Regions from separate parts of the Streptomyces sp. NPDC002838 genome, predicted to be linked through region 2. Evidence: predicted binding sites of a transcription regulator. Region 2 holds the regulator's gene; each other region holds the start of a gene.
The links. The regulator HrcA, encoded in region 2, represses chaperone genes, less so after heat shock. The targets are predictions, from matches to a motif close to TTNGCACTCNGNNNNNCNGAGTGCNAA.
Positions count from the first base shown of each region.

Region 1 (6,679 bases), on a different contig from region 2:
CCTCCGCCTCCTCGGCGAACACGGCGAGGCCCTGACCGGTGACACCCCGGACGCCAAGCTGCACGAGGTCAAGGCCGATCTCAAGCGTGCCCTGGATCTGCTGGAGGACAGCGTGACCACGGCCGCGCCCTCCACCCGTTGCCCCGAGCACCCCAACGGGCCCGTCGACGAGAACGCCCACGACCTGTGCCTGCTGTGCGAGACCCGGCGGCGGGCCGCCCGGCGTGCCGAGTACAACGGGGCCGCCCCGCTCCCCCGGTCCGCCGACCACCCCGTCGCGTCCCGCTACGGCGTCCGAGAGGACCGCCCCCAGCCCCAGCAGCGCTGGCTGCCGGAGCTGTGGAACGGACAGGCGTGGCAGCTCTGCGGTACGCCGAGGCGGGATCGGAGGGAGGCCGAGCTGTATCTGGCCGCCCAGCGACGCGGGCCCCGCCCCGCCATGGCCTACCGCCTCGTGCACGAGTTCACCGACTACGAGGTGCTCCGGGTCTGGGGGACGCCGGTGCGCGTCGACATCGAGCCGATGGGCAACCTCTGAGGGCCCCTCAGCTGAGGGACCTCAGCGCCGCCGCGTCGTACGGCTGCAGCTCGTCGACGCGGCCCGCCAGCACCTTCGCCGCCCACTCCGGGTCCTGGAGCAGCGCGCGGCCCACGGCCACCAGGTCGACCTCTTCCGTCTCCAGGCGGTCGAGGAGGTCGTCGATGCCCCTGACCGGGGCGCCCTCGCCCTGGAAGCCCCTGAGGAAGTCGCCGTCGAGGCCGACCGAGCCGACGGTGACGACCGGCTTGCCGGTGAGCTTCTTCGTCCAGCCGGCCAGGTTGAGGTCGGAGCCGTCGAACTCCGGGACCCAGTGCCGGCGGGTGGAGGCGTGGAAGGCGTCCACGCCGGCCGCGGCGAGCGGGGCGAGGATGGCTTCCAGTTCCTCGGGGGTCTCGGCCAGCTTCGCGCCGTACGCGTCCTGCTTCCACTGCGAGTAGCGGAAGATGACGGGGAAGGAGGGGGAGACGGTCTCGCGGACCGCCGCCACGATCTCCTGCGCGAACCTCGCACGGGCCACGGGGTCACCGCCGTAGACGTCCGTACGGCGGTTCGTGCCCGCCCACAGGAACTGGTCGATGAGGTAGCCGTGGGCGCCGTGCAGTTCCACGCCGTCGAAGCCGATCCGCTCCGCCGCCGCGGCGGCCTCGGCGAACGCGCCGATGACGTCGTCCACGTCCCGCTGCGTCATGGCCTTGCCGGTGCCCTCGGTGCCGTCGAGGCGCAGACCGGAGGGGCCGACGGCGGGGGCGTCCGCGTACGGCGGCTGGCCCTGCTCCCGGACCATGCCGATGTGCCACAGCTGCGGCACGATCGTGCCGCCCGCCGCGTGCACGTCCGCGGCGACCTTCGCCCAGCCCGCGAGCTGCTCCTCGCCGTGGAAGCGCGGGATGCTGTCGCTCTGTCCGGCGGACGCGTGGCCGACGTAGGTGCCTTCGGTGACGATCAGGCCGACGCCCGCGGCTGCCCGCCGGGAGTAGTACGACGCCACGTCCGCGCCCGGGATGCCGCCCGGGGAGAACTGGCGGGTCATGGGCGCCATCACGATGCGGTTCGGGACGGTCAGGCCGTTGATCGTGGCCGGTCGGGAGAGGAGGCGGGCCGCGCGGGAGGTGGACTCGGCGGTGGTGACGGTCACTTAAGGGCTCCTCGGAGAGGTCGGTCGGACGTCGAGCAGTCGGGCGGACACCGGCACATTCCGTACGGTATGTGCATACGCATCGACAGCCCGCACGGCACAACCGCCGTCACCCACCCGGGCATTCCGCCACCCCGCCCGCTGTGATCCACAACACGCCCGAGGGCGGCACCCCCTGCTTCCAGGGAGTGCCGCCCTCGGTCCGAAGGACGGTCGATCAACCAGAGGTTGATCAGAAGTCCATGTCACCGCCCGGCATGCCGCCGCCGGCCGGGGCAGCGCCCGCCTTCTCCGGCTTGTCGGCGATGACGGCCTCGGTGGTGAGGAACAGCGCGGCGATGGAGGCGGCGTTCTGCAGGGCAGAGCGGGTCACCTTCGCCGGGTCGATGATGCCTTCCTTGATCAGGTCGACGTACTCGCCGGTCGCGGCGTTCAGGCCGTGGCCCGGGGTCAGGTTGCGCACCTTCTCCACCACGACACCGCCCTCGAGGCCGGCGTTGACGGCGATCTGCTTCAGCGGGGCCTCGAGCGCGAGCTTCACGGCCTGGGCACCGGTCGCCTCGTCACCCTCGAGCTCCAGCTTCTCGAACACCTGGGAGGCCTGCAGCAGGGCCACGCCACCACCGGCGACGATGCCCTCCTCGACGGCCGCCTTGGCGTTGCGCACGGCGTCCTCGATGCGGTGCTTGCGCTCCTTGAGCTCCACCTCGGTGGCGGCACCGGCCTTGATGACCGCGACACCGCCGGCGAGCTTCGCCAGGCGCTCCTGCAGCTTCTCGCGGTCGTAGTCGGAGTCGCTGTTCTCGATCTCGGCGCGGATCTGGTTGACCCGGCCGTTGACCTGGTCGGAGGAACCGGCACCGTCGACGATGGTGGTCTCGTCCTTGGTGATGACGACCTTGCGGGCGCGACCCAGGAGGTCCAGGGACGCGTTCTCCAGCTTGAGGCCGACCTCCTCGGAGATGACCTCGCCGCCCGTGAGGATGGCGATGTCGCCGAGCATGGCCTTGCGGCGGTCACCGAAGCCCGGAGCCTTGACGGCGACGGACTTGAAGGTGCCGCGGATCTTGTTGACGACCAGGGTCGACAGGGCCTCGCCCTCGACGTCCTCGGCGATGATCAGCAGCGGCTTGCCCGACTGCATGACCTTCTCCAGGAGCGGGAGCAGGTCCTTGACCGAGGAGATCTTGGAGTTGGCGATGAGGATGTAGGGATCGTCGAGCGACGCCTCCATACGCTCCATGTCGGTGGCGAAGTACGCCGAGATGTAGCCCTTGTCGAAGCGCATACCCTCGGTGAGCTCCAGCTCCAGACCGAAGGTCTGGGACTCCTCGACGGTGATGACGCCTTCCTTGCCGACCTTGTCCATCGCCTCGGCGATGAGCTCGCCGATCTGGGTGTCGGCGGCGGAGATGGAGGCCGTGGAGGCGATCTGCTCCTTGGTCTCGACATCCTTGGCCTGCTCCAGCAGGGCACCGGAGACGGCCTCGACGGCCTTCTCGATACCGCGCTTGAGGGCCATCGGGTTGGCGCCGGCGGCTACGTTGCGCAGGCCTTCCTTGACCAGGGCCTGGGCGAGAACGGTCGCCGTGGTCGTACCGTCACCGGCGACGTCGTCCGTCTTCTTGGCGACTTCCTTGACCAGCTCGGCGCCGATCTTCTCGTACGGGTCCTCGAGCTCGATCTCCTTGGCGATGGAGACACCGTCGTTGGTGATCGTGGGGGCGCCCCACTTCTTCTCGAGGACGACGTTGCGGCCCTTGGGGCCGAGGGTCACCTTGACGGCGTCCGCGAGCTGGTTCATGCCGCGCTCGAGGCCGCGCCGCGCCTCCTCGTCGAACGCGATGATCTTGGCCATGTGAAGTGGTCCCTCCAGGACTGGGGGTGATTCCTTCGGACCGCGCCCGCGCCCGCGACGGACGGCTCGCCTGCCTCGTGGTTCCTTGCCCCACCCGGCCTGCGGGCCTCACCGACCCGGTCCACACTGTCACTCTCACCTTCAGAGTGCTAACGCCAATGATTAGCACTCGGCCCTGTCGAGTGCAAGCGCCTCTCGGGGATCGGGCACCCGCCCGAGCCGGACGCGGACCACCCCCGCATCGACCCCCGGACATGCCGGAGGGCCCGCACCCTGCCGGATGCGGGCCCTCCGGAGAAGACCGTTCTATTGCGGTTGGTCGCGCGTTCAGGCAGAGACGCGAACCATGTCGGCCTGCGGGCCCTTCTGGCCCTGCGAGATCTCGAACTCGACCCGCTGGCCCTCTTCAAGGGTGCGGTACCCGTCCATCTGGATGGCGCTGTAGTGGACGAAAACATCCGCACCACCGTCGACCGCGATGAAGCCGTACCCCTTCTCCGCGTTGAACCACTTGACGGTGCCCTGAGCCATGCCTAACTCCCCTATTACTGGCCCTTGCACAGACCCACACTTCGTGGATCCGGGTCAGACCTCACCCCCCACATGATTGGGGGCGTGCGCCGGAACGCGTCGACCGCGGCCGAATGTATCTGTCCAACTGCCCTCTGCAACAGGTCAATCGGACGAGAATTCAGGACGCGCGGGGTCGGGAATCTGCCGAGAATTCGCCCGAATTCAGGGCAAGTCGGGCCCCACAAAGTACACAAAAGGCATGAAAGACGCGCACACTTTGGCTACTTCTTATCGGGCGCAAGGCAGAAACCAGGGGCCTCGGACTGGAACGTCGGCAGCGCGTTCCCCAACTGTACCGCGCTCAACCACACTGAATTGCCCCCTCCGCTTCTCTTACGGAGGGGGCAATTCGATGAACTCTCGGTAACCGGCGTTACCGTGGGTAATGATCAGCCTCCGGCGACGGCCGGAATGATGGAAACGCCGGCACCGTCCGGGGTGGCGGTCTCCAGGCCCTGCTCGAAGCGAACGTCGTCGTCGTTCACGTACACGTTGACGAACCGGCGCAGCTTGCCCTGGTCGTCCAGGACGCGGGCGGCGATGCCGGTGTGGTTCTTCTCCAGATCGGCGATGACCTCGCCGAGGGTCGCACCCTCGGCCGTGACCTCGGCCTGGCCACCGGTGTAGGTGCGCAGGATGGTGGGGATACGGACGTTGACGCTCATGCGGTGTGACCTCCGGTCGGATGCACAGGTACGGCGGGGCAGCGCCCCAGGGGCGCGGGGAACTGCGCGACCAGCCCCCACCGGCCCGCAGTCGGAAACAGCTATGCCAGGCCAGCTTCTCGGAACGACTCCAGGTTGGGACGAATGGTCGCAGTAAGCCCAGTCCCGGCCACAGCGTCCAACGTCTTGAGACCATCCCCGGTGTTGAGCACGACAGTCGTCAACGTCGGATCCAGCACACCGTCCTCGATCAGCTTCCGCGCAACCCCCACGGTCACGCCACCCGCCGTCTCGGCAAAGATGCCCTCGGTCCGCGCAAGCAGCTTGATCGCGTCGACGACCTGCTCGTCGGTGACATCCTCCACCGCCCCGCCCGTACGGCGAGCGATGTCGAGGACGTAGGGACCATCCGCCGGGTTGCCGATCGCCAGCGACTTGGCGATGGTGTTCGGCTTCTGCGGCCGTACGACGTCGTGCCCGCCCTTGAAGGCGACGGACACCGGCGAGCAGCCCTCGGCCTGCGCGCCGAAGATCTTGTACGGCTTGTCCTCCACCAGCCCGAGCTTGATCAGCTCCTGCAGACCCTTGTCGATCTTCGTGAGCTGGGAGCCGGAGGCGATCGGCACGACCAGCTGGTCGGGCAGCTGCCAGCCCAGCTGCTCGCAGATCTCGTACGCCAGGGTCTTGGACCCTTCCGCGTAGTACGGCCGCAGGTTGACGTTGACGAAGCCCCAGCCCTCGCCGGCCGGGTCGCCGATCAGCTCGGAGCAGAAGCGGTTCACGTCGTCGTAGTTGCCCTCGATGCCGACGAGCTCGCCGCCGTAGACCGCGGCCATGACGACCTTGCCCTGCTCCAGGTCGTGCGGGATGAACACGCAGGAGCGGAAGCCGGCCCGGGCGGCGGCGGCGCCGACGGCGCCGGCCAGGTTGCCCGTCGAGGAGCACGAGAGGGTGGTGAAGCCGAAGGCGCGCGCGGCCTCCAGGGCCTGGGCGACGACCCGGTCCTTGAAGGAGTGCGTCGGGTTGCCGGAGTCGTCCTTCACATACAGCCCGCCGGTCACGCCGAGCTCGCGCGCGAGGTTGTCGGCCTTGACGAGCTGGGTCCAGCCGGGGTTGATGTTCGGCTTGGTGGCCACGTCCGCGGGGACGGGCAGCAGGGGCGCGTAACGCCAGATGTTCGCGGGTCCCGCCTCGATCTGCCGACGGAGTTCCTCGGTGTCGTAGGCCGAGAAGTCGTAGGCGATCTCGAGCGGGCCGAAACACTCCTCGCACGCGAAGACCGGGCCGAGGGGTACGCGGTGACCGCACTCGCGGCAGGAGAGCGCCGCGGCGGGACCCAGGTCTACGGTGACGGTGTCGGTGGTGCTTGCAACAGTCTGCACAGCCATGTGAGGCGAGGCCCTTTCTCCTCATCTTCCTCACGACGCATCTCGCCGTGAGACGGATTTGGCACCTTCCCTAGCCGGTGGAGCCTCGCGGAGACGATCATCAGTGATCGTTTACGAGACCGGCTGGAGGGTTGCCGGGGCTTCATCGGGCCGTATCCCTCTGCCCCTCTGGATGAGCGGTATGTGGTTGTTGATCGTTGAAACGCAACGCCGACCCCGACATGCGATGGTCATCCGCGTTGTTCAAGACTGTAACCGAAGGCCAGGACAGTTGAGATAGCCGTCCGAACCGCGAGATGGATCACATGTTCCGCCAGAGACCATGGATCACTTACTCGCCGAGAGAACGCAGAGGAGCCGCGCACTGTGCTGAATGAAGTCGAGCGCTGGCTGAGCACTCGCTCCTGGTCCAAGACCGATCGCCCGCTCCACAAGATCCTGGCCGCGAAACGCGCCACGGGCCAGTCGGTCAGTGTCGTGCTGCCCGCGCTCAACGAGGAGGAGACGGTCGGTGACATC
Region 1 covers NZ_JBEOVF010000003.1:96,354-103,032, reverse strand. Annotated here, with positions in the region: gene ABT063_RS05385 (hypothetical protein) at 1-538, shown strand, start outside; gene ABT063_RS05380 (NADH:flavin oxidoreductase) at 546-1,676, opposite strand; gene groL (chaperonin GroEL) at 1,909-3,534, opposite strand; gene ABT063_RS05370 (cold-shock protein) at 3,862-4,065, opposite strand; gene ABT063_RS05365 (ubiquitin-like small modifier protein 1) at 4,497-4,772, opposite strand; gene thrC (threonine synthase) at 4,874-6,160, opposite strand; SAM riboswitch class I at 6,179-6,339, opposite strand; gene ABT063_RS05355 (glucosyl-3-phosphoglycerate synthase) at 6,527-6,679, shown strand, end outside.
Region 1: the regulator HrcA is predicted to act here: its motif matches at 3,697-3,723, upstream of groL (chaperonin GroEL).

Region 2 (6,679 bases):
GGCGCTGGGCGCCGGGCCGGACCACGTCTCGGCGTACGCGCTGATCGTCGAGGAGGGTACGCAGCTGGCGCGGCGGATCCGGCGGGGCCAGGTCCCCATGACGGATGACGACGTGCACGCGGACCGGTATCTGATCGCGGAGGAGACGCTGTCGGCGGCCGGTTTCGACTGGTACGAGGTGTCGAACTGGGCGACCTCGGACGCGGGCCGCTGCCTGCACAACGAGCTGTACTGGCGGGGCGCCGACTGGTGGGGAGCGGGGCCGGGTGCGCACAGCCATGTGGGCGGGGTGCGGTGGTGGAACGTGAAGCATCCGGGGGCGTATGCGGCGGCGCTGGCTGCGGGGCGGTCGCCGGGGGCGGGGCGGGAGCTGCTGTCGGAGGAGGACCGCCGGGTGGAGCGGATTCTGCTGGAGCTGCGGCTTCGGGAGGGGGTGCCGTTGGAGTTGCTGCGGGCGGAGGGGCTTGCGGCTTCGCGGCGGGCGCTGGGGGATGGGTTGCTTGAGGAGGGGCCGTACGGAGAGGGGCGTGCGGTGCTGACGTTGCGGGGGCGGTTGTTGGCGGATGCGGTGGTCAGGGATCTGGTGGACTGATCACTCCGGCGAGTGAATCGGTGCGGAACGTCGGTTCGGCCCCTAACCTGGCTCGTAGGCCGCCGTCAAAGTACGCGGCGGATGTGGAGGGCCACGGAGATGACCGCTGTGGACGAGCGTGGGATGACCAAGTACTTCGAGGAGCTTGAGCCTCCCGAGGGCATCAAGGTCGAGCTTCTCCGGGGGGTAATCGTGATGATGGCCAGCCCCGACATCGTGCACAACAGGATCGTCGCCGATGTGCAGGACCAGATCCCGCGGCAGCGCTGGAGTCGCCTCCAGACCCAGGATGTCGACATCGTCGACGAGGCCAGCGAGCCGGTACCGGACTTGGTGGTCTTGGAACGCGATGTCGTGCCCGCCTCGGGGCGCTTGTTGCCGTGTCAGCTGGTCACGATGGTTGTCGAGGTCGTGTCCAAGTCCAGCGTCCACCAGGACTACGTGGTCAAACGGTCGATCTACGCTGCGGGGAAGGTACCTGCCTACCTCATCGTCGACCCGATCATGGGGCACTGCGTCCTGTTGACGAAGCCCGCCGGAGAGGGCGAAGACGCCGACTACCGGAGCCAGGAGATCACCAAGTTCAGTGATCCACTGCCGTTGGAGATCCTGGGGCTCGAACTGGACACGAGTGAGTTCGGCGTGTTCCCCGGGGTCAGGCCCCACCGCTATCCGTAACAAAGTCGATCAGCTCCTCCACCCGCCCCAACAACTCCGGCTCCAGGTCCTTGTAAGACCCCACCCGCCCCAGAATCCCCTGCCAAGCCGCCCCGGTGTTTTCCGGCCATCCCAGCGCCCGGCACACCCCCGTCTTCCAGTCCTGCCCGCGCGGCACCCGGGGCCACCCGGGAATCCCCAGGGACGACGGCTTCACCGCCTCCCAGATGTCGATGTACGGGTGGCCCACCACCAGCGCGTGCTCGCTCGTCACCGCCTCCGCGATGCGCCACTCCTTCGTGCCCGGCACCAAGTGGTCCACCAGGACGCCCAACCGCGCATCCGGACCCGGTGCGAAATCGGCCACGATCGACGGCAGGTCGTCCACGCCCTCCAGGTACTCCACGACCACGCCCTCGATGCGCAGGTCGTCGCCCCACACCTTCTCGACCAGTTCGGCGTCGTGCCGGCCCTCGACGTAGATGCGCCCGGCGCGGGCCACGCGTGCGCGTGCGCCGGGGACGGCGACCGAACCGGAGGCCGTTCGGGTCGGTCGTACCGGCCCCGCCGATGGCCGTACGAGCGTCACCACCCGGCCCTCCAGCAGGAAGCCCCGCGGCTCCAACGGGAACACGCGGTGCTTGCCGAAGCGGTCCTCCAGGGTGACCGTGCCCGCCTCGCAGCGGATCACCGCGCCGCAGAAGCCGGTGCCGGGCTCCTCCACCACCAGGCCGGGCTCCGCCGGGACCTCGGGGACGGGCTGCGGCTTCTTCCAGGGAGGAGTCAGATCGGCGGAGTACTGGCGCATTCGGGTGACGATAGGAGAAGTGACCGGAGAGTGCTTACGACACGCCGAAACGCGTCGCCAACGCGTCCCGCTGCGCCCTTACGAACGCCGCGTCCACCACCGCTCCGTGACCGGGCACGTACAGCGCGTCCTCGCCGCCCAGGTCCAGCAGCCGGTCCAGCGCGGCCGGCCAGTGCGACGGTACGGCGTCGGCGCCCGCCTGCGGCTCCCCGGACTCCTCGACCAGGTCGCCGCAGAAGACGACCTCGGGCGAGCCCGGTACCAGGACCGCGAGGTCGTGGGCCGTGTGGCCAGGGCCTACGTTCGCCAGCAGGACCTGGCGGCCGCCGCCCAGGTCGAGGGTCCACTCGCCGGAGACGTGATGGCGAGGTGGGACGAGTGCGTCGATCGCCTCGTCCGCCGAATCGGCCTCCAGCCCATTGCGTACCGCGTCCGCGCGCAGCTCCTCGCGCGCGTGCCGGGCGGTGAACACCGTGTCGATGCCCACCGCGCCGAACACCTCCGCCCCCGCGAACGCCGCCGCCCCGAAGACGTGATCGAAATGGGGGTGAGTGAGCGCGAGATGAGTCACACGGTGACCGGTGAACGCCTCCGCCTGCGCCCGCAGCCGCGCGCCCTCCCCGAGGCTCGACCCGGCGTCGATCAGCAAGGCCGTGCCCTCCCCGACGACCAGCCCCACCGTGCAGTCCCAGCCGGGAAGCCGGCACCGGCCCACCCCGGCCGCCATCCGCTCCCACCCCAGCTCTTCCCAAGTCACGCTCATACCGCGACGCTAGCCAAGACAGCACGTCCAGGCACGGCATCGCAGGACCGGCCTTGCCCGGGGCGTACCCCACGGCCGTACACTGGGCCGGGGAACGTTGGCACTCGGCTGTGAAGAGTGCCAGGCCAGGTGCCGAGGGGACGACTTCTGGAGGTGTGCGCGATGCTGAGTGAACGACGGCTTCAGGTGCTGCGCGCCATCGTCCAGGACTATGTCGGCACCGAGGAGCCCGTCGGATCCAAGGCACTCACCGAGCGGCACAGCCTCGGCGTGTCCCCGGCGACCGTGCGCAACGACATGGCCGCCCTGGAGGACGAGGGGTACATCGCCCAGCCGCACACCAGCGCCGGGCGGATCCCGACGGACAAGGGCTACCGGCTCTTCGTCGACAAGCTCGCCGGCGTCAAGCCGATGAGTCCGCCCGAGCGGCGCGCGATCCAGAACTTCCTCGACGGCGCCGTCGACCTCGATGACGTGGTGGCACGGACCGTACGGCTGCTCGCGCAGCTCACGCGGCAGGTCGCCGTCGTGCAGTACCCGTCGCTCACCCGGTCCACCGTCCGGCACGTCGAGCTGCTCTCGCTCGCTCCCGCGCGCGTGATGCTCGTGCTGATCACGGACACGGGGCGGGTCGAGCAACGGATGATCGACTGCCCGGCGCCGTTCGGCGAGGCCTCCCTGGCCGATCTGCGGGCCCGGCTCAACAGCAGGGTCGCGGGGCGGCGCTTCACCGATGTGCCAAGGCTCGTCGAGGACCTTCCCGAAGGCTTCGACACAGAGGACCGCGGCACGGTCTCGACCGTCCTCTCCACCCTGCTGGAGACGCTCGTCGAGGAGAACGAAGAGCGGCTGATGATCGGCGGCACCGCCAATCTGACCCGCTTCGCACATGACTTTCCCCTCACCATCCGGCCCGTCCTGGAGGCCCTGGAGGAGCAGGTCGTGCTCCTCAAACTCCTTGGCGAGGCGGGGGATTCGGGCATGACCGTACGCATCGGTCACGAGAACGCCTACGAGGGACTCAACTCCACGTCAGTGGTGTCGGTCGGCTACGGTTCGGGCAACGAGGCAGTCGCCAAGCTCGGCGTGGTCGGACCGACCCGCATGGATTACCCGGGAACGATGGGAGCGGTACGCGCAGTGGCACGGTACGTCGGACAGATCCTGGCGGAGTCGTAAGTGGCCACGGACTATTACGCCGTTCTCGGCGTGCGTCGCGACGCGTCGCAGGAAGAGATCAAGAAGGCCTTCCGGCGGCTCGCACGCGAGCTGCACCCGGACGTCAACCCCGATCCGAAGACCCAGGAGCGGTTCAAGGAGATCAACGCCGCTTACGAGGTGCTGTCGGACCCGCAGAAGAAGCAGGTCTACGACCTCGGCGGCGACCCGCTCTCGCAGGCGGCCGGCGCCGGCGCGGGCGGCTTCGGGGCCGGTGGCTTCGGGAACTTCTCCGACATCATGGACGCCTTCTTCGGTACGGCGTCCCAGCGGGGTCCGCGCTCGCGCACCCGGCGCGGCCAGGACGCGATGATCCGGCTGGAGATCGAGCTCGACGAGGCGGCCTTCGGTACGACGAAGGACATCCAGGTCGACACGGCGATCGTCTGCTCCACCTGTAGTGGTGAGGGCGCGGCGCCGGGGACCTCCGCGCAGACCTGTGACATGTGCCGCGGCCGCGGTGAGGTGTCGCAGGTGACGCGGTCCTTCCTGGGCCAGGTCATGACCTCGCGTCCCTGCCCGCAGTGCCAGGGCTTCGGCACCGTGGTGCCCACTCCGTGCCCGGAGTGCGCGGGCGACGGGCGCGTACGGTCCCGCCGTACGCTCACGGTCAAGATCCCCGCCGGTGTCGACAACGGCACCCGCATCCAGCTGGCCGGCGAGGGCGAGGTCGGCCCCGGCGGCGGCCCCGCCGGTGACCTGTACGTCGAGATCCACGAGCTGCCGCACTCGCAGTTCCAGCGGCGCGGCGACGATCTGCACTGCACGGTCACGCTCCCGATGACCGCGGCCTCCCTCGGCACGAAGGTCCCGCTGGAGACGCTGGACGGCCTGGAGGAGGTCGACATCCGGCCCGGCACCCAGTCCGGCCAGTCGATCCCGCTGCACGGCCGGGGCGTCACGCATCTGCGGGGCGGCGGCCGGGGCGACCTGATCGTCCACGTCGAGGTCCAGACCCCGAGCAAGCTCGACCCCGAGCAGGAGCGGTTGCTCCGCGAGCTGGCCAAGCTGCGGGGCGAGGAGCGGCCGCAGGGGCAGTTCCAGCCGGGGCAGCAAGGGTTGTTCTCGCGGTTGAAGGACGCGTTCAACGGGCGCTGACGGGGTGGCCGCGGGCGGCCGCCCGCGGCGGAGCCGCTGATGGATGCAGCGCCCCAGGTGGCGTATGCCAAAGGGAAGGTTCGATTCGGACTTGTTCGGAGTACGTGACAACATGCCGTCATGTCCTCCGCACTGACCGATCTCTTCCCTCATCCGATCGTGCAGGCCCCCATGGCGGGCGGCGTCTCCGTGCCGAAGCTCGCCGCGGCCGTGTGCGAGGCCGGCGGGCTGGGGTTCCTCGCTGCCGGGTACAAGACGGCCGACGGCCTGTACCAGGAGATCAAGCAGTTGCGGAGCCTCACGGCCCGCCCGTTCGGCGTGAACGTCTTCATGCCGCAGCCCGAGTACCCCGGTGCAAGCACCGGCTCCACTGGAGCGGCTACGGCCGCGCCCCCTTCTGCCGCCGCCGTCGACGTCTACGCCCACCAGCTGGCCGGCGAGGCCGCCTGGTACGAGACCGAGCTCGGCGACCCCGAGAGCGGCCGCGACGACGGCTACGACGCCAAGCTCGCCGTCCTGCTCGACAACCCGGTGCCGGTGGTCTCCTTCCACTTCGGCGTGCCGAGCCGTGACGTGCTGGACTCGCTGCGCCGGGCCGGCACCTTCACCCTGGTCACCGCGACCACCGCGGAGGAGGCCTTCGCCGTCGAGCAGGCGGGCGCCGACGCGGTGATCGCGCAGGGCGTGGAGGCCGGCGGCCACCAGGGCACCCACCGTGACATCCCGGAGAACGACGGTTCCGGCATCGGACTCCTCTCCCTGATCGCCCAGATCCGCGAGACCGTCCGCATCCCGATCGTCGCCGCCGGCGGCATCATGCGCGGCAGCCAGATCGCCGCCGCCCTCGCCGCGGGCGCGAGCGCGGCCCAGCTCGGCACGGCGTTCCTCGCCACGCCCGAGTCCGGCGCGAACGCCGCGCACAAGCAGGCGCTGACCAACCCCCTGTACGTCCGTACGGAGTTGACCCGCGCCTTCTCCGGCCGCCCGGCCCGCGGCCTGGTCAACCGGTTCCTGCGCGAGCACGGCCCGTACGCGCCCGCCGCCTACCCCGAGATCCACCACCTCACCTCACCGCTGCGCAAGGCGGCCGCCAAGGCGGGCGACGCGCAGGGCATGGCGCTGTGGGCGGGACAGGGGCACCGTATGGCCCGCGAACTGCCGGCGGGGCAGTTGGTGGAGGTCCTGGCCGGTGAACTCGCCGCCGCCAGGACGGCGTTGCTGGCGTTTCCCCAGCCGGGGAGCGTCTGATGACCGCACCGGTGTTCGTCGTCGAGCACTTCCGCGCGGGCGGAGCCGGACAGTACGTCCTCGACGGCCCCGAGGGACGGCACGCCGTGTCCGTCAAGCGGCTGCGGCCGGGGGAGACCGTCGTCCTCACCGACGGCGCCGGGCGCTGGGCCGAGTGCGAGGTGGTCGGCGCCGAGGGCAAGGACCGGCTGATCGTCCACATGACCGGTGTGTCCGAGGAACCCCCGGAGTCGCCCCGCATCACCGTCGTCCAGGCTCTCCCCAAGGGCGACCGCGGCGAGCTGGCCGTCGAGAC
Region 2 covers NZ_JBEOVF010000038.1:37,433-44,111, reverse strand. Annotated here, with positions in the region: gene hemW (radical SAM family heme chaperone HemW) at 1-592, shown strand, start outside; gene ABT063_RS36315 (Uma2 family endonuclease) at 692-1,270, shown strand; gene ABT063_RS36310 (DUF3097 domain-containing protein) at 1,248-2,057, opposite strand; gene ABT063_RS36305 (MBL fold metallo-hydrolase) at 2,092-2,820, opposite strand; gene hrcA (heat-inducible transcriptional repressor HrcA) at 2,983-3,999, shown strand; gene dnaJ (molecular chaperone DnaJ) at 4,000-5,136, shown strand; gene ABT063_RS36290 (nitronate monooxygenase) at 5,257-6,384, shown strand; gene ABT063_RS36285 (16S rRNA (uracil(1498)-N(3))-methyltransferase) at 6,384-6,679, shown strand, end outside.

Region 3 (6,679 bases), on a different contig from region 2:
GGTCGCCCGCGACACCAAGCGGCTGCGGGAACAGGCGACCGAACTGCACGACCGGCACGGCATCGAGGCGGAGGTGGTCACGGCCGACCTGGCGACGGACGACGGCATCGAGGCGGTGGCCGCCCGCCTGGCCGACCGCAAGGACCCCGTCGACCTGCTGATCAACAACGCGGGCTTCGGCAACAAGGGGCGCTTTCTCGACGTATCCATGGCCGATGAGCTGACGATGCTCAAGGTGCACTGCGAGGCGGTGCTGCGGCTGACGTCGGCGGCGACCGAGGCGATGCGGGAGCGGGGGCGGGGCGGTGTCGTCAACGTGGCGTCGGTCGCCGCCTTCGTGCCGCGCGGGACGTACGGGGCGTCCAAGGCGTGGGTCGTGCAGTTCACGCAGGGCGCGGCGCGGGATCTGGCCGGGAGCGGGGTGCGGCTGATGGCGCTGTGCCCGGGCTTCGTGCGGACGGAGTTCCACCAGCGGGCCGGGATGGGGACGGACAACATCCCCGGCTGGATGTGGCTGGACGCGGACAAGCTGGTGGCGGCGGCCCTTTCCGACCTCGCGCGCGGGAAGTCGGTGTCGATTCCGGATCCGCGGTACAAGGCGCTCATGGGCGTCGTGAAGGTGGCGCCCAGGGGGCTGCTGGGCGGGATCTCCTCGAAGACGGGGCGCAAGTACGGGCCGCAGTGAGCCCTCGTCATCGCGGTGAGCGACGGCGCCTCCGGTGGGAAAATGGGCATGACGGAAAGACCGGACCCAGGGGGGCCGGAGGCGGCTCATGACGTTCGTACAACTCATCGACTGCAAGACCAGCCGGTTCGACGAGATGAACCGGCTGCTGGACACGTGGGTCGAACAGACCCAGGGGAAGCGGACCGCGACGCACGCGGTGGTCGGCAAGGACCTGTCGGACGCGTCGCACCTCATCGAGATCGTGGAGTTCCCGTCGTACGAGGAGGCGATGCGGAACTCGAACCTCCCGGAGACCGAGCAGACCTTCCGGGAGATGGTCGCCCTGTGCGACACGATGCCGACGTTCACCGATCTGGACGTGGTGCGGGACGAGCAGCTGTTCGCGGCCAGCGCGCGCAGGTTCTTCGACACCTTGGCCACCGAGGGGGAGCTGCCCCCGTTCAACGATCTGCTCATCGAGGACTACCACGACCACGATCCCTCCCACCCGCAGGACGTCATCGGCCTGGACGCGTTCCGGCGCGAGGTCGAGATGTGGCGGGGCGGGTTCGACTTCGCGTTCACCGTCGAGGACCAGATCGCCCAGGGTGATCGCGTGGCCACCCGGTGGACCTGGAACGGGACCCACAAGGGCGACTTCCTCGGGATCTCGGCCACCGGCAGGAACGTCACCATGACCGGGACGACCATCCACCGGTGCACGGTGGACGGGAAGATCGCCGAGGCCTGGTGGCAGTACGACCGGCTGGGGCTGATGGGGCAGCTCGGGGCGCTCGACGCGTTGGAGAAGTGACCCGAAGACAGTGACCTCGTGTACGGGAGAAGCCCCCGTTCCCTGCGGAAACGGGGGCTTCTTGGAGCCGTCGGTGCCTCAGTGGGCGTGGCCGTGGCTGTGGCCGCCGGCGGCCGGCTCCTCCTCTTCCTTCTTCTCGACGACCAGGGTCTCGGTCGTGAGCAGGAGGGAGGCGATGGAGGCGGCGTTCTCCAGGGCGGAGCGGGTGACCTTGACCGGGTCGATGACGCCCTGCTTGATCAGGTCGCCGTACTCGCCGGTGGCGGCGTTGAAGCCCTGGCCCTTGTCGAGCTCGGCGACCTTGGCGGTGATGACGTAACCCTCCAGGCCGGCGTTCTCGGCGATCCAGCGCAGCGGCTCGACGACCGCGCGGCGGACGACGGCGACACCGGTGGCCTCGTCGCCGGTCTTGCCGAGGCTGCCCTCCAGCACCTTGGCGGCGTGGACGAGCGCGGAGCCACCACCGGAGACGATGCCCTCCTCGACCGCGGCGCGGGTCGCGGAGATGGCGTCCTCCAGACGGTGCTTCTTCTCCTTCAGCTCCACCTCGGTGGCGGCGCCGACCTTGATCACGCACACGCCGCCGGCCAGCTTCGCGAGGCGCTCCTGGAGCTTCTCGCGGTCCCAGTCGGAGTCGGTGTTCTCGATCTCGGCCTTGATCTGTGCGACGCGGCCCTGGACGTCCTCGGACTTGCCGGAGCCGTCGACGAGAGTGGTGTCGTCCTTGGTGACCGTGACGCGGCGGGCGGAGCCCAGCACCTCCAGGCCGACCTGGTCGAGCTTGAGGCCGACCTCCTCGGAGACGACCGTGGCACCGGTGAGGACCGCCATGTCCTGCAGCATCGCCTTGCGGCGGTCGCCGAAGCCGGGCGCCTTGACCGCGACCGCGTTGAAGGTGCCGCGGATCTTGTTCACGACCAGGGTCGACAGGGCCTCGCCCTCGACGTCCTCGGCGATGATCAGCAGCGGCTTGGAGGAGTTGGCCTGGATGACCTTCTCCAGCAGCGGCAGCATGTCCGCGATCGCGGAGATCTTGCCCTGGTGGATCAGGATGTACGGGTCGTCGAGGACGGCCTCCATGCGCTCCTGGTCCGTCACGAAGTACGGCGACAGGTAACCCTTGTCGAAGGCCATGCCCTCGGTGAAGTCCAGCTCCAGACCGAAGGTGTTGGACTCCTCGACGGTGATGACACCGTCCTTGCCGACCTTGTCCATCGCCTCGGCGATGAGCTCGCCGACCTGCTGGTCCTGGGCGGACAGCCCGGCGACGGCGGCGATGTCGGACTTCTCGTCGATCGGCCGGGCCGAGGACAGGAGGTCCTCCGACACGGCGGCCACGGCGGCGTCGATGCCCTTCTTCAGGGCGGCCGGGGACGCGCCGGCGGCGACGTTCCGCAGGCCCTCGCGGACCAGCGCCTGGGCGAGCACGGTGGCGGTGGTGGTGCCGTCACCCGCGATGTCGTTGGTCTTGGTCGCCACCTCCTTCACCAGCTGGGCGCCGAGGTTCTCGTACGGGTCGTCGACCTCGACCTCGCGGGCGATGGTGACGCCGTCGTTGGTGATGGTGGGGGCGCCGAACTTCTTGTCGATGACGACGTTGCGGCCCTTGGGGCCGATCGTCACCTTGACCGTGTCGGCGAGCTTGTTGACGCCGCGCTCGAGGGCGCGACGGGCGTCCTCGTCGAACTTCAGGATCTTCGCCATGGGAGCGTAGCCCTCTCGGAAAATGGAGATGAACGGACTGCGCCCCGGGCGCCCGGCTGATTAATGGTCGCGGGGGGCCAGGGGCGCAGCTCGAAGAAAACGTGCGGTGAAGCGAATTACTTCTCGATGATCGCGAGCACGTCGCGAGCCGAGAGGACGAGGTACTCCTCGCCGTTGTACTTCACCTCGGTGCCGCCGTACTTGCTGTACAGCACGACATCGCCGGTCTTGACGTCGAGCGGAAGACGCTCGCCGTTCTCGAAACGGCCCGGGCCCACGGCCAGGACGACGCCCTCCTGGGGCTTCTCCTTGGCAGTGTCCGGGATGACCAGGCCAGAGGCCGTGGTCTGCTCGGCCTCGACGGCCTGGACCACGATGCGGTCCTCAAGCGGCTTGATGGCAACCTTGGAGCTGGCGGTCGTCACGATCCGACCTCCCCCTTCGGAGATCTCACGGGGTTAACTGTCTGAGGTGGCGACCAGGTCGATCCGTCGTCGCGGGTGCCGGACCTGCCCGTCGCGTTGTTGGCACTCTCCAGGGGGGAGTGCCAGAGCTGAGACTATGACCGCGGTTAGCACTCGGTCAAGCGGAGTGCCAGTTCCGTGCGGCGCGGGGGCGGCGGGCCTCGTCCTCAAACGCCGGACGGCTGAGACGGCTCGGCCGGCGCTGGAACGCTCAGCCCCCTTACAGGTAGTCCTCCAGGCGTCCCACCGTCAGCCCCTTCCCGCGCACCTCCCGCAGCAGCCTCGCCGTTCGTTCCACCAGCGTCAGGCCGGTCGCCTCCCCCGAGGTCACCGACACGATGTCGCCCGCCCGCAACCGGCTCCCGCCCTGCGTGAACGTCAGTCCGGTGTCCTCCATCGACGCCCGCCACAGGACGACCGCCGAGATGCCGCAGTCGGCTGCCGCGCGGAGTGTCGTCGTGTCGTACGTGCCGTAGGGCGGGCGGAAGAGGCGGGGGCGGACGCCGAAGCGGGACTTGAGCTTGTTCTGCTGGCCGCAGATCTCGGCGCGCTGGCCGGCGTAGGGCAGGCCGCGCAGGGCGGGGTGGTCGAGGGTGTGGTTCTGGATGCTCGCGCCGACCGACCGCAGGCGTGCGAAGTGGCCGTACCCCGGGCCGACGACACTGTCCGTGAGGAACATGCTGACCGGGAGCCGTAGCTCACGGACCATGTCGACGAAGCGCGGATCCTTCTCGGCGCCGTCGTCGTAGGTCAGGAAGACGACCTTGTCGGGCGTGCGGATGTGACGGACGACGGGTGGGAGGGCCGGGCCCGCCGTGCGGGTGGCGGGGGGCCGGGCGGCCGGCTTCGGGGCCGGAGGGAGCGGGGCCTCGAGGCCCCAGCGGCGGTACGGCTGCGCACCCACCCCCCGTTCGTCGGCCGATCCGTGCGATCCCACCCGCTCGGCCGCCTTCTCCCCCGGCCGTTCGACGGAGCCGAGGGCGCAGCCCGTCAGCAGGACGGCGGCCACCAGCGTCCCCGCCAGCGGGCCCCGCGGTCGCCTCACAGGTAGTCCTCCAGGCGGGCCACGGCGTACCCCCTGTCCGTGACCTTGTTCAGGAACCGGCGGATCATGTCCGGCATTGTGCCCTTCCAGTCGTCCCGGCCCCGGAAGTGACTGAGGACGATGTCACCCGGATGGAGGTCCCGGTCCCACTCGCGGTACTCCCAGCGGTCGACGAAGACCTCCTCGTTCCACAGGGGCACGTACCTGATGCCGCAGGCCTTGGCGGCGCGCAGGGTGTCCTCGTCGTAGTTGCCGAATGGCGGGCGGAAGAGGGTGGGGCGCTTGCCGTAGCGCCTCTCGATCACGCGCTGCATGCCGCAGATCTCCCGCTTCTGGCCGAGGTACGACAGGCCCGGCAGGTAGGGGTGGTGCAGGGTGTGGTTGTTCAGGACCACTCCCCGGTCCTGCATCTTCTTGAAATAGCCGTAGTCCTCCTTGACCAGGTAGTCGCTGAGGAAGGCGGTGTACGGGATCTTCAGCTCGCTCATCATCCGCAGGAACGCCCGGTCCTTCTCGGCACCGTCGTCGATGGTCAGGAAGACGACCTTCTGCCGGGTCGGGATGGTGGTGAAGACCGGGGGGAGGTTCCGTTCCCGGTGGCCGTCGACCTCGAAGCCCTTGCGAGTGGTGATCCTCGGTTTCACGGCGGGGGGTGAGGGGGCCGTCAGCGGAACATTGGCCAGACCCCAGCGCTTCGCCGCCGCGACGCGGGCCCGGTGCGCGGCGTACAGCCTGCCCGCGTACCGGTCGAGGGCCTGGGCCGGGGGTGCCTCCAGGTTCTGCTGACCGGGGGCCGGCCGGACGTCGGAGTCGAAGCCCTGCGCGCAGCCCGCGGCGAGAGCGGCGACGCCCAGCACGGCGAGGCCGCCGCGGACGGGCACCCGGCACACCGCACCCTTTTTGTCATTTTGTACTACTAGTCGCATGGTCCCGGATCTTCGCAGGCCGCCGTCGCGAACCCGGCCCGACACCGCCGCCGGAGGCGTACGGTCCACCGACTGGCCCACAATGAGCCGGTGAACGACCTCGCTCCCCTCCTCACCCCCGAGGGCCGCGCCCTCCTCGACGCGGTGCGCGGCACCGCCCCCGCCGACGAACTCGCCGTCGCCACCCGGCTGCGCCGTGAGCATCCCGCCGAGCTGGTGTCGGCGGCGCTCGGGCAGGCGCGACTGCGGCAGCGGGCGGCGGCGAAGTTCGCGGCCGCGGACGCCGAGCGGATGTTCTTCACGCCGAACGGGGTCGAGCAGTCGACCCGGGCGAGCGTGGCGACGTATCGGGCCGAGCGCTTGTGGGCGATGGGCGTACGGTCCGTCGCCGACCTGTGCTGCGGGATCGGCGGGGACGCGATCGCGCTGGCGCGGGCCGGGATCCGGGTGCTCGCCGTGGACCGGGATCCGCTGACGGTGGCGGTGGCGCGGGCGAACGCCGAGGTGCTGGGGCTCGCCGGGCTGGTGGAGGTGCGGGAGGCGGATGTCATGGAGGTGGATACGGCCGGCTACGACGCCGTGTTCGTCGACCCGGCGAGGCGGGGCGGCCGATCAGGAGGGGGCGCGCGAAGCGCGTCGATGAGGGGTGGTGGTCGGGCGACGGGCGGGCGGATCTTCGATCCGGAGGCCTACTCGCCACCGCTGTCCTGGGCGATCGAGGCCGCCCGCACGGCACCGCACGCCGCCCTGAAGGTCGCCCCCGGCATCCCGCACGAAGCCGTCCCCGCCGACGCCGAGGCCGAGTGGATCTCGGACGGCGGGGACGTGAAGGAGGCGGTGCTGTGGTTCGGCACCGGGGCGGGGGCCGTGCGCGCGACGCTGTTGCCGGGGCCGCGGACGCTGCTGGGAAGGGGACTGCCGGATCCCCGAGTCCGGCCTGTCGGACGGTACTTGTACGAGCCCGACGGCGCCGTCATCCGCGCCCATCTGGTCGCCGAGGCCGCCGAACAGCTCGACGGCGGGCTGGTCGACGCCACGATCGCGTACGTGACCTCCGAC
Region 3 covers NZ_JBEOVF010000030.1:84,293-90,971, reverse strand. Annotated here, with positions in the region: gene ABT063_RS32125 (SDR family NAD(P)-dependent oxidoreductase) at 1-685, shown strand, start outside; gene ABT063_RS32120 (ester cyclase) at 774-1,481, shown strand; gene groL (chaperonin GroEL) at 1,560-3,185, opposite strand; gene groES (co-chaperone GroES) at 3,302-3,610, opposite strand; gene ABT063_RS32105 (polysaccharide deacetylase family protein) at 3,870-4,694, opposite strand; gene ABT063_RS32100 (polysaccharide deacetylase family protein) at 4,691-5,620, opposite strand; gene ABT063_RS32095 (class I SAM-dependent methyltransferase) at 5,711-6,679, shown strand, end outside.
Region 3: the regulator HrcA is predicted to act here: its motif matches at 3,757-3,783, upstream of groES (co-chaperone GroES).